One region of the Paenibacillus sp. BR2-3 genome, then DNA from elsewhere that is predicted to be linked to it. Evidence: riboswitches for the same ligand, from Rfam matches in the RefSeq annotation. Region 1 holds a riboswitch; the other holds the start of a gene.

Region 1 (7,826 bases):
GAGCAATAATCCGGCGGGAATCGTTTCGGTAAGGATACAGATGAACCCCGTCATAGCCAGAGCAAGCAATCCGGCCCAGGGAAGGCGCCCGGAGGCAGAAGCACGGGAGACTTGCTGTGAAGAAGAAGCTGTGCTGCTGCTCATTTCGAACCCCTCCCTTGTGTCGTTCATGATTTGCCCAATCTGCCGTAGACGGCATTGCACAGGTCTACTGTAAACGGACCGGACATCCCTTCCAGCGCGGTATTGGTGAAGGCGACCACGCTTAGCCGCTGCTTGGGATCAACGAACCATGAATGACCATAAGTGCCGCCCATGCGCCATGTACCAGGGGATTCCGCAGTGTCTGCGGCAATAGGGTCTTTAAGCACCGTGATCCCCAGGCCAAAACCTCGCCCTGGCCAGAAGGGCATGGGCAGATCACCAATCTGATTGGTGGTCATTTCGCGGACCAGGGTTTCCGGTAGCAGAGGTGCTCCACCCTTGCGCAAGGTTTCCAGCAGCTGCATGAAGTCCCCGGCGCTGCCTACCATACCGGCTCCCCCGGAAGGATAAGCGGCAGGGTCGAGCGCCCTGTCGGGGGCAAGGCGGAAGCCTGCCGTGCCTTCCACAAATGCAAGACTGTCCGGATTGCTTAAAGGCCGCAGCCCGGGAATGTCATCGGCGTAAGCAGTGGTCAGCCGCTGCGGGTCTGCGGCAACAAAGCCGGTGTCACTCATGCCGAGCGGCTGGGTCACGAGTGAATGGATGGCTTCGCTGAGTGTGGTTTCGGTGACACTTGCAATCACAGCCCCCAGCACATCTGTTGCGATAGAATATCTCCACATGGTGCCTGGCGTATAGAGGAGCGGGGCAGAGGCGATACGTCTTAGGTTCTCTTCAAGCGTGATGCTGGACTGGTCCATACCATCAGATACCCCGGCCTGCTCATAGGAGCCGTGATCTTCCTGAAAGAAACGATAGGTCAGACCAGCGGTGTGGGTCATTAAGTGACGGATTGTCACCACCGCGGGTTCACCGTTCTTCAGACGTGGCTGAAACTCCGGCAGCCAGCGGTCCACGCGGTCAGTCAGCTTCAGGCGACCTTGCGCCACCAGAACCAGAGCAGCCGCAGAGGTAATGGGCTTGGAAACCGATGCGAGCCGGAACAAGGTGTCCTCCCGCATGGGCTGGTTCAGCTCGCGGCTCGCAAAACCGGCAGCGCGGCTATATATGATCTTCCCATCTAATGCTACCTTGATGACAGCCCCTACCAGACGCTTGTCGGCTAATGTCTGGTCTAATACGTTATCGATGCGCTCCGGCAGATGGTCCGGGTTAATGATATTTGAATACTGCATACTCAACATCCTTTCGTTATAGTTAAAGCAGTAATTGGCTCCGCTTTACTATTGTTGGTACATTATATAAAATAAGTTAACTTGATTACATAAGCCAATAAAGATAAAATCCACTTAATACATTTAAAAGCAAGGTATTTCAAACCATAAAACTTAGAATTAAAGGAGTGGTCTAAAATGGACCTTATTGATAAGCAAATCTTGTTCCATCTTCAAAGCCAGGCGAGAATTTCCATGACGGAACTGGGGAAAAGCGTCGGATTGTCCCAGCCCGCAGTAACGGAAAGAGTGAAGCGCATGGAGGAAAAAGGGGTGATCAAGGAGTACCGGACTATTATTTCCCCCGAAAAAATCGGAAAACAGGCCGCTGCCTACATGCTGTTCCACTCCAGAGAATGTCATGCCTTCCTTGATTTCTGCCGTGCCCATCCCGATGTCGTTGAATGCTATCGCATCAGTGGAGAGCATAATTATCTGTTAAAAGTCATGTCCGACTCTACTCAGGGACTTGAGGCATTCGGGAACCAGTGTGACAAATATGGGACATATACGATCCTGATCGTGATGTCATCGCCTATTGATCATAAGTTTCTAATTCCTTCCCTTGAAGAAGCAAGTGTAAATCTGATGAGTTAAGATTGAGATACAATTGCGGGTCCACATGCTGCTGTATGGATACTCTACTCCAATTTGAAAATGTCAACGCCTAGACAAAGAGCCGATCCATTTGAGGTCGGCTCTTTGCGATGCTCTACTGGGAAACTAACAGTAAGTTCCTATTTTTGTAACAATCATAACAGACCTTTGATTTACTACATTGAATATTCACAACTCTGCAAGGGGGTTGCTTATCAAAAATTGAAACAATATAAAGCATCAAGAGATTGCATTAAGAAGTACACAAACCTTTCTTGGATGAAAGGGGTTGAGGAAAATGAGAAGTATATAATAGACGACTTCAGGATCTTTGCTCTAGGCAATACATATACAGTGGATTTGATGGAAGGAAGGCGTGAGGTTCTTAGCGATTACGTTCAGTATTTGAAGCAGTATCGAAGAGAACTTGTCGCTGGAATGATAACTATACTTGAATATGCGATAAAAAACGACCTGTCTATTGAGTGGGTATTGGCTGATCTTTCTAAGGAACTAGGGGAAATCGAAAGCAGTCCAGACAATAGTACAACAGCGAGACACGGAATACTTGTAGCCGAAGGGATCAACGTCAATCAATGGAAATATAGTAATTGTTCCACTGAATCACGGTGTCGATTACTAATCAATCTGCTCTCGATCTGTCCTTCAGGGAGACCCAAGCTTATTAACTTGAGTTATGCAAAAAACTTGTTGTAAATCCATAAGATCAATTGACGATAAATCAGAACCTTTGTCGAAGGTGCAAAAATAAAAAGGACATCTACCGGATTTGGAGAAATTGTTGGTTACCACGCCCACAAATTCCCAAAAGGAGATGTCTAGGAATATGGTAACCTCGTACATGCCCCTCGTCAAGTTCATTTTATCTCTTCAATTGATGCTGTTTCGTCCGCAACGTAATCATTTGATTTCATTGATGCACGGCATCCTGTTATGAGAAGGACGCAAAACGATCACTTCGATCCGAAAGCAGACCGGACAATACCGGGATCTTAGTTGTATCACTCGTTTTCTAAAAGAATCCACCTGGTGCAAGAACCGTGTTCAGCGGCGGCGTATACAATTTCTAATTGAGCGGATTCGTCGATCACGCCGGAACAAAGGAGACACGCGAACCCTGGTTTCTTCATCATTGATGATACCAGTTGCAAGAAAGACAAGAGCACCAAACGAATGGAAGGCTTGGACTTTCATTTTGCTCACGACGATGGCAAAAGCCAATGGTCGCATTGCCTCGTCACGTCTCATCTGGTGACCGATGGCTTCTCCCTGTCTTGGGATTTCCGTCCCTACTTTCGGAAGGAATACTGCGAGAAGCATAATCTTCCGTTCAAAAGCAAAAATGACTTGGCCATCCAAATGATCGAGGATTATCCGGCCTCTGATGATGAGCTCGTTTACGTACTGATGGACAGCTGGTATACGAGCGAGAAAATCGTCAACGCCTGTAATGCCAAGGGATTTCACATTATCGCGGCTCTCAAAAGCAACCGTTTGATCGCTCCTGCGGGTATTCGGATATCGTTAGCAGATTTTACCTCCCAGTACGTCCGAAAGTCTGATCTTCGTTCCGTTACCACGGAGAATCGAGAGACGTACTGGATTTACCAATACGAAGGCCCTGTGGCTGATATCGAGAATGTCAACGTCCTGATGTCTTGGGAGAACACGTATGAGTCCGGTAAGAACCCTTTCTTTATTCTGTGTACGGATAAGAGTCTGGATGTCGTGACCATCCTGCGCTATTATGATGTACGCTGGCACATCGAGACCGGCTATCGTTACTTCAAGGATTTAATGGGCTTTGACCACTACCAATTGTGGTCGTTTCAAGCGATCGAGCGGTTTTGGGTGATTCAATTTTTGACACAAAACTTCGTCGAACTGCAGCGCTATGAATGGTCAAAAACGAACGCCCAATTAACGTTTGGAGATGTCGTAAGACGGATTCGCCAAGATTACTTTGGACAACTGGTCGTGTATGTGTACGAGCAGGCATTGGCGAAAACACCACTTTTCGATGTTTTGAAACGGTTGAAGCTCACCGCCTGAACACCATTTTTGGCTTCACGCTACCAGTATGCCCTTTGGGGCTAGACGATCTGTGTTTTTGCAAGACTCAAGTTATTAAAAAACTGTTCGAAAGCTGGAGCAGTGTCTTCTTTCTGCCGCCTGCAAATCCCACGTGTTCGTCCGCTTGTATATCCAAAAATGGAATATTTGGGAATGAAGGCATGATTAAGTCCTCCAACGATAATCATCAAATGTGTAAAAAATAAGCTAATGTAAGGAAGGGGCCTCCTGCAAAGGGTGGCCCAACAGCTTGCCGCCTATTGTTTAACCTTGCTGCCGTTTCCTCCTATGCAATGATATGCTAAATCCGATGAACGGGAGGAACGTAAAAATAAAACACACAAACATGAATAGCCCCAGCCCGGTAAAAATAAAAGTGTCCCATTCAATCCAGTTGGCTACAATAATGAAGACTATCATTAAACTCATCGGAACCAAGGACCACTTGCCATATTGTTGTCTGTTCCTGCTAAGAAGCTCTATTTCGGATTCCGAATCGCTGAATATGGGAGATGAGCCTGCCTTTGCTCTAAAAATCTGATATCCGCTCTCGGCTACAATGGGTGTCCATCCGCTGGCTTCGTAAAAAGACATCATTTCAGGATTTATGCGCTCCTCCAAGTTCAAGGAATAATCAAAGTCATGCGGCAGACCTTTTTCGAAGCGGTAGAAAATGCCCCTCATCCCGGTTACATGCCAGCCCTTTTGACTCATTTTTTTAAGCAAATTCATATCGCTCACCGGTGCCATTGCCAATCCGCCGCTCATACGATATTTAGCCATTTATTTACCCTCCTTAATGAAATGCTTTTTGGCAATTTCAACTATACTTATTCTTCTATTGAAATTTTCGAGGAGTATTATCTTCGTCTCTGATTTGATATGAAATTTTCGAATCTTCCTCACTAGTTTCCGCAATCCAACCGGCATTCTTTAACTTTCTAAGTGTTGTATACATCGTTGCTGGGCCGATATCGACGTTGCCCTCAGTCATATCTTGAATGACTTGCATAATTCTATAGCCATGTATCGGCTCAAGTGTTGCCAACAAAATCAGAAAGATACTTTCTGTAAGCTCACCAGATTCGTAGGGGCTTGTTCTAGCCACTGTGTTACCTCCTATATCCATCATTGATATATCCGTCAAGTGAATAAACAGATTTTCGGCTCAACCATCTGTCCATAGGTCTCGTTTGGTTTGCTGTAAGGAATAAAAAAAGGATAGTCCTATATATTCATGGACTACCCTTCATTAAACTCGCCGTTGTAGACAGCACGGTGAGCCCTACCACAAGTAACGGCAATTTTTACGAATTCATTTGCCGATCCCAAAAAGTGGTTTGAAAAAAAGAGACTTATATCACTGCCCCAATACTCACATCGCAAGTAATATGTTAAAATACAAAAGGCAACACCGCTTCATTAACTTCATAATTCGCAAGCTATGATTGCTATGGATCACACTATAGCAGGAGCAGCTTCTGGAGAGACTGCGGGAAACCGCGGCGCCGAAGGGTTCACAATCTCAGGCAAAAGGACAGAAGAGTACTGAATATTTATTTGTCATGCTGATCGTTATTAGCAGGGCAAGTACTATTTAATATTCTTATGAACCGGGAGATTGGATGACATCCAATCTCTTTTTTTTATTGGCATTAACGTTTTGCATTCAGAAGGGGGAACTAGGTAATGGCACAACAAGAATTAAAAAGAGAGCTGGCAAACCGGCATGTTCAACTCATCGCCATCGGCGGCACCATTGGTACGGGATTATTCTTAGGTTCGGGTAGAGCGATCCAACAGGCAGGACCATCTATCATGATTACGTATTTGATCGTGGGTATCGCCGTGTTTTTTGTAATGAGAGCGCTAGGAGAACTCCTGTTGTCTAAAGCGGGTTATCAATCTTTTACGGATATTGCCGAAGACTATCTTGGATCCCGGGCCGCATTCATAACCGGTTGGACGTATTGGTTTTGTTGGATCATGACAGCTATGGCTGATGTTATTGCGGTCGGCGTATATGTACAGTATTGGTTTGATATCCCGCAGTGGGTACCTGCCATCGTCTGCTTAATCATTCTATTGGGATTCAATCTATTAAATGTGAAAAATTTCGGAGAACTCGAATTTTGGTTTGCTTTAATCAAAGTTATCACGATTCTCGCATTGATTGGCACCGGGGTCGTTTTGCTGGTGATGGGATTAAAGACGGATGCAGGAACTGTGACGGTCAAGAACCTTTGGGAGCATGGGGGAGTTTTCCCGAACGGAATTACAGGCTTTTTACTCTCCTTTCAAATGGTTGTATTCGCCTACGTCGGTGTGGAATTAGTGGGTGTATCGGCAGCGGAAACAGCGGATCCCGAAAAAAATATTCCATCGGCTATTAATAAAATTCCTCTAAGAATTCTATTTTTCTACGTTGGCGCGCTGTTCGTCCTGCTATGCATTAACCCATGGACGGAGCTCAATCCGTCAGAGAGTCCTTTTGTTAAAACATTTAGTTTAGTAGGGATTCCGATCGCCGCAGGGATTATTAATTTTGTCGTATTAACTTCTGCCGCTTCCGCTTGTAACAGCGGGATGTTCTCCACAAGCCGGATTCTCTATAGCTTAAGCAAGAAAGATCAGGCGCCACCTCATTTTGCCAAACTGAACAAAAACCATGTACCAGGGAACTCGTTGTTCATTTCCACACTGGTCATATCCGTGGGAGCGCTCTTGAGTAAAATCATTCCGGGGCAGGCTTTTGGCATCGTGACCACCATCAGTGCAATTTGTTTCATCTGGGTGTGGGGGGTCGTTCTCGTATGCCATATCAAGTATAAGAAGACCCGGCCGGAATTACAGGCTAAATCCAAATTCAAAGCCCCTTTTACACCATTTATTAACTATGTGGTCTTAACGTTGTTTGCCGGAATTCTCATCATTATGCTGTTCGCAAAAGATACACGTCCGGCCTTATTGTTCACACCTCTGTGGTTTATTCTATTATTGGTGCTCTATTCATTCGGAAGCAAGAAGGGGAAAGAAGAGAAAAAAGCAGCATGAAAAATGGCGGTACAGGGATTAACTCCTTGTGCCGCCATTCTATTTAATGGATTATACCAAGCCTCAGGCGTATCTGCGAATCGTAGCAGCCAGTTGATCGGCGATGTGATGTACTCCTGCAGCAAGGTCGCTGCGGTCAAAACGCAGTCTTACAAAACGCTCATCTGCATCAAGCGCTTCGGCGAACAGGCCGGCGAGCCCGCGTGCCTTACGGTCGACCTGCATCAGCAAGCTGACGCCATTCTCATCCGGATAAAAGATGAATTCGAGTTCGTCCAGTTGGCCGCGGAACATGGAGGTAGGGACAAACTCAAACTCCTGGACAAAAGGCAGCCCGTTTATTTTGCCGTAATGAGGCGCATGCTCACAGCTTACCTCACGAAGTCTGAATCCGAGCTGATTGACTGCATCTAGAATAATAGCAGAATGCGGATGTGGCATGACTTGAAGACGATCCTCATCTGTCGGATCAAGCGCTTCCTTGATATCAAGGCCGGTGTGGATCCACACGGGTGTTCTGCCCGTTGTCACCGGGGTAAAAGCCGGAATCTGAAAGGAGACGGGGAATTCATAGACTTTGTCCGCCTCTGCGGTGAACTTCTCAGCGAGCAGAAATTTGGCCAAAGTTGCTTCCACATTTGTCTTTGAATTATTATGTTCCTTCACATAATGCGTTTTGACAAAAGCGTAAACGTCATCGAC
Region 2 (7,826 bases), 410 kb from region 1:
AGCGTCGGACGGTTAAGCTTGGAAATCATCTGCGCGATGGTAAAGGTCTTGCCCGTACCTGTCGCTCCCAGCAGCGTCTGGTGCTTCTTGCCCTCCCGGATGCCTTGTAATAATTCCTCTATGGCATGAGGCTGATCGCCCTGGGGTGTATATTCGGACTGCAGATCAAAAGTCTGCTTACTGATGACAAGATCACTCATTTGCCCGTCTCCCCTCAATACTCTAAAATAGTTTAATATATTAATATAGAGCCTTTATTCAATTGTTGTCTTATTTCACACTCTCCATACGATAGTGAAAAATATACAATATAAGAATACTTGTTCCCGTTCATTATACATTGTTGCCCGGAACGATGCAAACCATAATATAGTTCAGAATAGGAGCACGAAATATGGATATTACCTCAATAATCGGCATACTGGCCGGACTGGCCGCCATAATCGGAGGCTTCTTCTGGGAAGGAGGAAGCCTTACGGGCTTACTGCAGCTCAACGCCGCTTTAATTGTTTTTGGCGGTACATTTGCCGCGGTTTTGATCAGTTTCCCTGCAGCCAAGCTGCGTACCATCCCCGCCGCACTTCGGATGGCCTTTGGGCGAAGCACGGAGAATATGGAAGAAAAGGCGGAAGAGATTATTGCCATGGCGGCCATCACGCGCCGCGCTGGTGTTCTTGCATTGGAGCAGAAAGCGGAAGAGCATCCCCACCATTTTACCCGTGAGGGACTGCAGTTGATTGTTGACGGCACCGATCCAGACCAGGTCCGGCAGATTCTTGAGCTCGAAATGGATGCTGTGGAGTTGAAATATGAAGGTTATACCAAGATCTTTGAAGCCGCCGGAGGGTATGCGCCCACCATGGGCATTATCGGTACGGTAATGGGCCTTATCCGTGTTTTGGGCAATCTTACGGACCCATCTCAGCTAGGTCCTTCTATCGCTGTTGCTTTTACCGCTACACTATATGGCGTTGCCAGTGCTAATCTTATTTTTTTACCCATTGCCTCCAAAATCAAATCGCGCAGCCAGAGCCGTATACAGTCCTTGGAAATGCTGCTTGTCGGCATCCTTGCCCTGCAGAACGGGGAGCATCCCCTGCTGGTTCGCAAAAAGCTGGCCTCCTTTGTCACCGACTCCCACTCCGAAGACATGGCAGATAACAAAAGAGGTCTCTCATGAGACAGCGGGGCCGAAGAAAAACACGAATCACCGGACAGGAAATCCGTGATCGCTGGATGATTACCTATGCGGACCTAATTACATTATTGTTGATTTTTTTCGTCATCTTGTATGCAATGAGCAGTCTGGATGGAGCCAAATATGGGATTGTCACCGATTCATTGTCGCAGTCTTTCCACTCCGGAAATTCTGTGCTGGACGGTGGAAATGGTGTTCTCGACTCCAGTCAAGGGAAAACTCCGACAGCAGAATCAGGAGCCTCGGGGCAGTCTGCGGGTAACGGTACAGGTGCTAGAAGTGGAGAGGGTTCGAACGGGTCAGCAGAGCCTTCAGCACGCGAACTGGCTTTCAAGGAACAGGAGGCGCGGCTTGGCGAGCTAATGGGAGTCATCAAGAAATATGTGCAGGATAACAATCTGGGAGATCAGATATTTGTAGAAGACAAGCCGCAGGGCATTGCCATTACCTTGAGTGACCGTTTTCTGTTCGACGTGGGGGATGCTGCTCTAAAAGCCCCTTCTCTTCCTGCTCTCCGCAAGCTGTCCGGTTTATTTGGCGGGATCGGCGCTGTGATCAGCATTGAAGGCCATACCGACAATACACCGGTATTGTCTTCTGCTTATAAGGACAACTGGGAGCTGTCCGGTGCACGTGCGCTGTCTGTACTGCGCTTTTTTCTGGAAAAGCAGGGTCTGAACCCAAAAGAGTTCCAATATGCAGGATATGCCGATACCCGGCCCGCCGCTGATAATTCAACGGAAACCGGACGGCAGAAAAACCGCCGGGTTGAGATTATTGTGCTGCGTCAGCTGCAGGAGGAATAGTAGAGTATAAACCTAAGTTAGTCGAGAGTCCTAGCTCGCGCGATGTACGACATGCAGGATTTCAACCCTCTTCAAGCGTTTATTCGCTGAATTGTTGCACAACGTGCAGGATTTCGAACCAATTCAGGATTTGAGCTCGCTCAGTGGTATTGAAGAATATGGCCAGTATCAGTCAATAGTATTATTCAGTATTTTTCTATACACTTTTTCGCTATATTCCTTTAAATGCTACTTTTTTCTACAATTTATCATGGGGTAATAACGAAAAAACAGGACTTGCAGAGGATTATCCTCCTATAAGTCCTGTCGATATGCATTACTTATGTGTCGTAATAGTTAGTTATTCTCCAACCAGTTCACGATAAGCAGCAGCATCAAGCAGCCCTGCCGCAGCGTCGGCAAGCTCGCCTTCGATTTCTACTTCAAAAATCCATCCCCCGCCGTAAGGCTGGTCGTTAATAAGCTCCGGACTGGCCTCGAGTGCATCGTTAATCTTGGTCACCGTTCCCGAAACCGGGGAATATAATTCAGATACCGTCTTCACGGATTCTATGCTGCCTACGCTGTCTCCGGCGGTTATTGCCGTACCAAGTTCAGGAAACTCCACGAACACGATATCACCGAGCAAATGCTGGGCATGATCTGTAATCCCTATACGTACAACCCGTCCTTCTGCCTGCTGTGCCCATTCGTGTTCCTCGCTGTATAGCAGGTTGTCTAACACCTCACTCATCCCATGCCGCCTCTTTTCCAAATTTGGAGTTGTAAAATTAGTTATAGACTAAGTTATCGCCCCTCATCGTGTCAATATAACTGACAGGAAAATTAAATTTGTCATCTTTTTGACGTTTTTTGGTTGACAGTGAGACTACATACCCGTTTTAATGGATACATAGAAAATAATACGTTTTGCGAATGATGGCATAGGGAGAGACTGTCTCACTGGAAGACGGCGCCGAAGGAGTAAGCTCTGCGAAGGGTGAATCTCTCAGGCAAAAGGACCTTTGCCGGACGCATCTCTGGAGAGCATCAGGCGTTACTTAGGCGCCCGGTCACCAACGGGGAAACCTGCCAGTCTTGTCAGGCAGGGTAACTCTCAGGTACAAAGGACAGAGCGGAAGATCAAGTTATGCGATGATGCATATCTGTCTTCCGTCTGTCCTTTTTCGTATGGAATCAGACCAAGGGGAGTGACGACATGGATGCTTTGAAAAGAACACCTTTTTATGACCTCTACTCCGCTTTTCCGGAGTCCAGATGCATTGATTTCGGCGGCTGGGAGCTGCCGGTGCAGTTTACAGGTATCGTGAAGGAACATGAGGCGGTGCGGCAAAGCGCCGGTCTCTTCGATGTATCGCATATGGGCGAGTTCATGGTAACAGGGGCAGGAGCGGAAGCTTTTATCCAAAAGATGACGACTAACGATGTCACCCGTCTCACGGACGGCGGAGCTCAATACACGCTGATGTGTTACCCGGACGGCGGTGTCGTGGATGATCTTCTCGTATACCGCCTCGGTGAAGGCCGATATATGCTCGTTGTGAATGCCTCCAACATCGACAAGGATTTTCAGTGGCTGCAGGAGCACCTTCCGTCAGGTGAGGATGTATCCCTTACTAATGTTTCTGACGAGACCTTACTGCTGGCGCTGCAAGGCCCTTTGGCCGAGACGATTCTTGCCACAGTTACCACTGCGCCTCTCGCGGAGCTGAAGCCTTTCCACTTCATCGAACGAGCCACAGTCTGCGGCGCTGAGGTTCTCCTCTCCCGCACCGGATATACCGGCGAGGACGGCTTTGAAATCTACGCACCGCTGAATACTGCGGAGACGCTGTGGAACGGACTGCTGGCGGCTGGTGTTCCGCACGGGCTGACGCCTGCTGGACTTGGCGCACGCGATACGCTGCGTTTTGAAGCCAAGCTGCCATTATACGGCCAAGAATTGTCAGCAGATATTACACCTCTTGAAGCAGGCATGCAGTTCTTCGTGAAGCTGGACAAAGAAGATTTCATCGGCCGGGGTGCGCTCCTGCAGCAGAAAGCGGCCGGTCTCCCCCGCCGACTCGTGGGACTGGAAATGATTGACCGGGGCATTCCGCGCTCCCATTATCCAGTGTATGCAAATGGAGTCACGATCGGGGAGGTCACAACCGGAACCCAATCCCCGACGCTGAAGCGCAATCTCGGATTGGCGCTGCTGGATGCCGCCTATAGTGAAATAGGTACAGAGGTTTATGTGGAGATTCGCGGCAAGCAGTTGAAATCTGTCGTGGTCAAAGCCCCTTTTTACAAAAAAATCCAAGGAGTGAAGCCGCAATGAAGCACCGTTATCTGCCGATGACAGAACAGGACCGCATAGAGATGATGGAAACGGTTGGTATTCAGTCCATAGATGAGCTGTTCTCCGATATTCCCCAAGCTGTGCGTTATCAAGGAACGATGCCCATGTCTGAGGCACTTGATGAATACGCATTGCTGCGACATATGAAACAACTGGCTGACAAAAACGCCGACTTCGATACGCATGCGAGCTTCCTCGGCGCCGGATTGTATGATCATCACATCCCGGTGGTCATTAACCATGTGATTTCCCGCTCTGAATTCTATACCGCATATACACCTTACCAGCCGGAGATCAGCCAGGGTGAGCTGCAGGCCATCTTCGAATTCCAATCCTACATCTGTGAACTGACCGGTATGAAGGTAGCGAATGCCAGCATGTACGATGGCGCCACAGCTTTCTCTGAAGCAGCGGTTCTCGCAGCCGGTGCCACGAAACGCAAAAAACTGATCGTCTCCCGCACGGTCCATCCGGAAGCTCGGCAGGTGCTCCGCACTTCAGCCAATGCCTGGGGACTGGATGTCGTGGAAATTGACTGTAAAGACGGAGTTACTGATCTGACAAAGCTTGCTGCAGCAATTGATGGTGATACAGCTGCAGTGTTGGTACAGTCGCCTAACTTTTTTGGCTGCATCGAGGATGTTGGCGCAATTGAGCCGTTAATTCATGCCGTTAAAGGATTACTTGTCGTCAGCGCCAACCCGATTGCTCTCGGCGTACTGGAAGCCCCGGGCAAGCTCGGTGCCGATATTGTTGTCGGCGATGCCCAGCCGCTCGGCATTCCGGCTTCCCTCGGCGGTCCAACCTGCGGCTTCTTCGCGGTAGCCGAGCCTCTGATGCGCCGCATGCCGGGCCGTATCGTCGGCCAGACGGTGGATCGGAGCGGCAAACGAGGCTTCGTGCTAACCCTTCAAGCCCGGGAACAGCATATCCGCCGCGAAAAGGCCACGTCCAACATTTGCTCCAACCAGGCGCTGCTGGCGCTTTGCGCTTCCGTCTACTTGTCTGTTATGGGCAAGGAAGGCATGCGTGAAGTCGGGGAGCTCAATATCCGCAAGAGCCATTATGCTGCCGCGAAGCTTGGGGAGTTAAGCGGTGCAGAACATACCTTCTCCGCCCCGTTCTTTAATGAATTCGTCATCAAGCTCCCGGAAGGAAGCAGCGTGAGTGCCGTAAATTCCAGGCTGCTTAAGGAAGGTTATCTCGGCGGCTACGATCTGGGCCGGGATTATCCCGAGCTTGCCGGACATATGCTCATTGCCGTAACCGAAAAAAGAAGCAAGTCAGAGATCGATCAATTCGCAAGCGCACTGGAGGGCTGTGTATGAAACCGGAACAAAGTCTGATTTTTGAACTGAGCCGCCCCGGACGCTCGGCCTATTCCCTGCCTCAGTGCGATGTGCCGCAGGATGAGAGCATAGAGTCGCTGATCCCGGAAGGACTGCTGCGCAGCCAGCCTGTGGTTTTGCCGGAAGTATCCGAGGTAGATGTCATCCGCCACTACACCTCCCTTTCCCGCCGCAACTTCGGTGTAGACAATGGCTTTTATCCACTCGGTTCCTGTACGATGAAATATAACCCGAAGATCAATGAGGATGTGGCCCGCTTCCCCGGCCTGGCCAAGATTCACCCGTACCAACCGGAGGAGAGCATCCAGGGAGCACTTGAACTGATGTACACGCTGCAAAAAGATCTGGCTGCCTTAACCGGCATGGATGCCGTCTCCCTCCAGCCTGCCGCAGGTGCTCACGGCGAATGGACCGGCCTGATGATGATCCGCGCATACCATGAGAGCCGCGGCGAGACCCGGACCAAAGTCATCGTGCCGGATTCCTCGCACGGAACCAATCCGGCCAGTGCCGCTGCCGCCGGACTGGACACCGTAACGATCCCATCCAACGATAAAGGGATGGTTGATCTCGCGGCGTTAAAAGCAGCCGTCGGCGGTGATACAGCTGCTCTGATGCTGACCAACCCCAGCACATTAGGATTGTTCGAGACGCAAATCGTGGAGATTGCCGCTATCGTGCACGAAGCAGGCGGTTTGCTCTATTACGATGGAGCGAACTCCAACGCCATCATGGGGATTACCCGCCCCGGCGATATGGGCTTTGACGTTGTGCATTTGAACCTGCATAAGACGATGAGCACCCCGCACGGCGGCGGTGGCCCCGGATCCGGGCCTGTCGGCGTAAAAGCCAGACTCATTCCTTTCCTGCCCCAGCCTACCGTAGCCAAGAACGAGGACGGCAGCTTCTCACTCGACTCCGGCGGCCCGGAATCGATCGGGCGCGTCAAAGCTTTTTACGGCAACTTCGGCATTCTCGTCCGCGCCTACGCCTATATCCGCACCTACGGACCGGATGGATTGCGTGAAGTCTCGGAGAACGCCGTATTAAACGCCAACTATATGATGCATCGCCTGGCGCCGTATTTTGAAATTCCCTATCCGGGCGTATGCAAGCATGAATTCGTAATGTCCGGCAAAAATCTCAAGCCATATGGTGTCCGCACGCTGGATGTAGCCAAACGGCTGCTCGACTTCGGCTACCACCCACCAACTGTGTACTTCCCGCTCACGGTAGAGGAATGCATGATGATTGAGCCTACGGAGACGGAAAGCAAGGAGACGCTGGACGGCTTCATCGAGACGATGATCCAGATTGTGAAAGAAGCCAAGGAAACGCCGGAGGTTGTAATCAATGCACCACATACGACGGAGATCAGCCGTCTGGATGAGACACAGGCTGCACGCAGGCCGGTGCTTAATTGTTCTTGCGGGTGAACCCAGTAGATAAATAGGTAAAATTAAAAGCGGCTAATCCAGAAGTCTTTAATTAGACTTTTGGGATTAGCTGCTTCTTTTTCAATAAAATTGAAGTGCTATACCATACCATTCGGAAAATGAATTACAGCAAGGGATGTTTTTTTCTTAGTTCATTCGTATAAAATATATTGGACACTTTATCTATGAGCCACCGAATACGAAAGGAGTATCACATGATCATTCGACTCGGAAATTTGACTTTATTACTAGGCATTCTTATGGCTTTAACATCTTTAATGCTATTTGATGTTAACTTCGCATTCTTCATTATAATGACTTACTCCGTCTTGATTTTTGCGGGGTGCCGATTTATAAAAACAAATGTGAATATCATTCCTTTGCTTACTATCAGTATATCATTTCACTTATACAACCTACTATACATAATACTAAATAAGGCAGACGTTATAGATTTGTACTCGGTGGACTGGAGATTAGAAGTGCAGCTAGTTTTCCCCATGCTTTTTGGTTTCTTGATTAAAGTTATAGTAAAGCAATATCAAAGACACAAAGCTTGATGCACTGCGAAAGCAGTCAAAGGAAATCAGTAAGCTTTCTTTAAAAACTTTCCTATCCCTGGAATCGCTCATGTCGTGGTCCACAAAACAACAAAAAAAGATGTCATTATAGCTGATACAGGCAAAGGGTTTATTT

The links. Region 1 has a riboswitch for glycine ahead of PaeBR_RS23710 (amino acid permease). Riboswitches for the same ligand answer to the same signal wherever they lie in the genome.
Region 2: linked by a shared signal. The riboswitch ahead of gcvT (glycine cleavage system aminomethyltransferase GcvT) and the one ahead of PaeBR_RS23710 (amino acid permease) in region 1 are both predicted to bind glycine.

Annotation. Positions count from the first base shown of each region.
Region 1 covers NZ_CP126311.1:4,944,105-4,951,930, reverse strand. Annotated here, with positions in the region: gene PaeBR_RS23745 (MFS transporter) at 1-144, opposite strand, end outside; gene PaeBR_RS23740 (serine hydrolase domain-containing protein) at 168-1,340, opposite strand; gene PaeBR_RS23735 (Lrp/AsnC family transcriptional regulator) at 1,518-1,976, shown strand; gene PaeBR_RS23730 (hypothetical protein) at 2,199-2,693, shown strand; gene PaeBR_RS23725 (IS701 family transposase) at 3,084-4,049, shown strand; gene PaeBR_RS23720 (DUF2812 domain-containing protein) at 4,335-4,853, opposite strand; gene PaeBR_RS23715 (PadR family transcriptional regulator) at 4,909-5,178, opposite strand; glycine riboswitch at 5,542-5,621, shown strand; gene PaeBR_RS23710 (amino acid permease) at 5,760-7,124, shown strand; gene PaeBR_RS23705 (sporulation protein) at 7,188-7,826, opposite strand, start outside.
Region 2 covers NZ_CP126311.1:4,536,324-4,544,149, forward strand. Annotated here, with positions in the region: gene uvrB (excinuclease ABC subunit UvrB) at 1-200, opposite strand, end outside; gene PaeBR_RS21905 (flagellar motor protein) at 395-1,180, shown strand; gene PaeBR_RS21910 (flagellar motor protein MotB) at 1,177-2,004, shown strand; gene gcvH (glycine cleavage system protein GcvH) at 2,345-2,737, opposite strand; glycine riboswitch at 2,920-3,018, shown strand; gene gcvT (glycine cleavage system aminomethyltransferase GcvT) at 3,203-4,324, shown strand; gene gcvPA (aminomethyl-transferring glycine dehydrogenase subunit GcvPA) at 4,321-5,673, shown strand; gene gcvPB (aminomethyl-transferring glycine dehydrogenase subunit GcvPB) at 5,670-7,130, shown strand.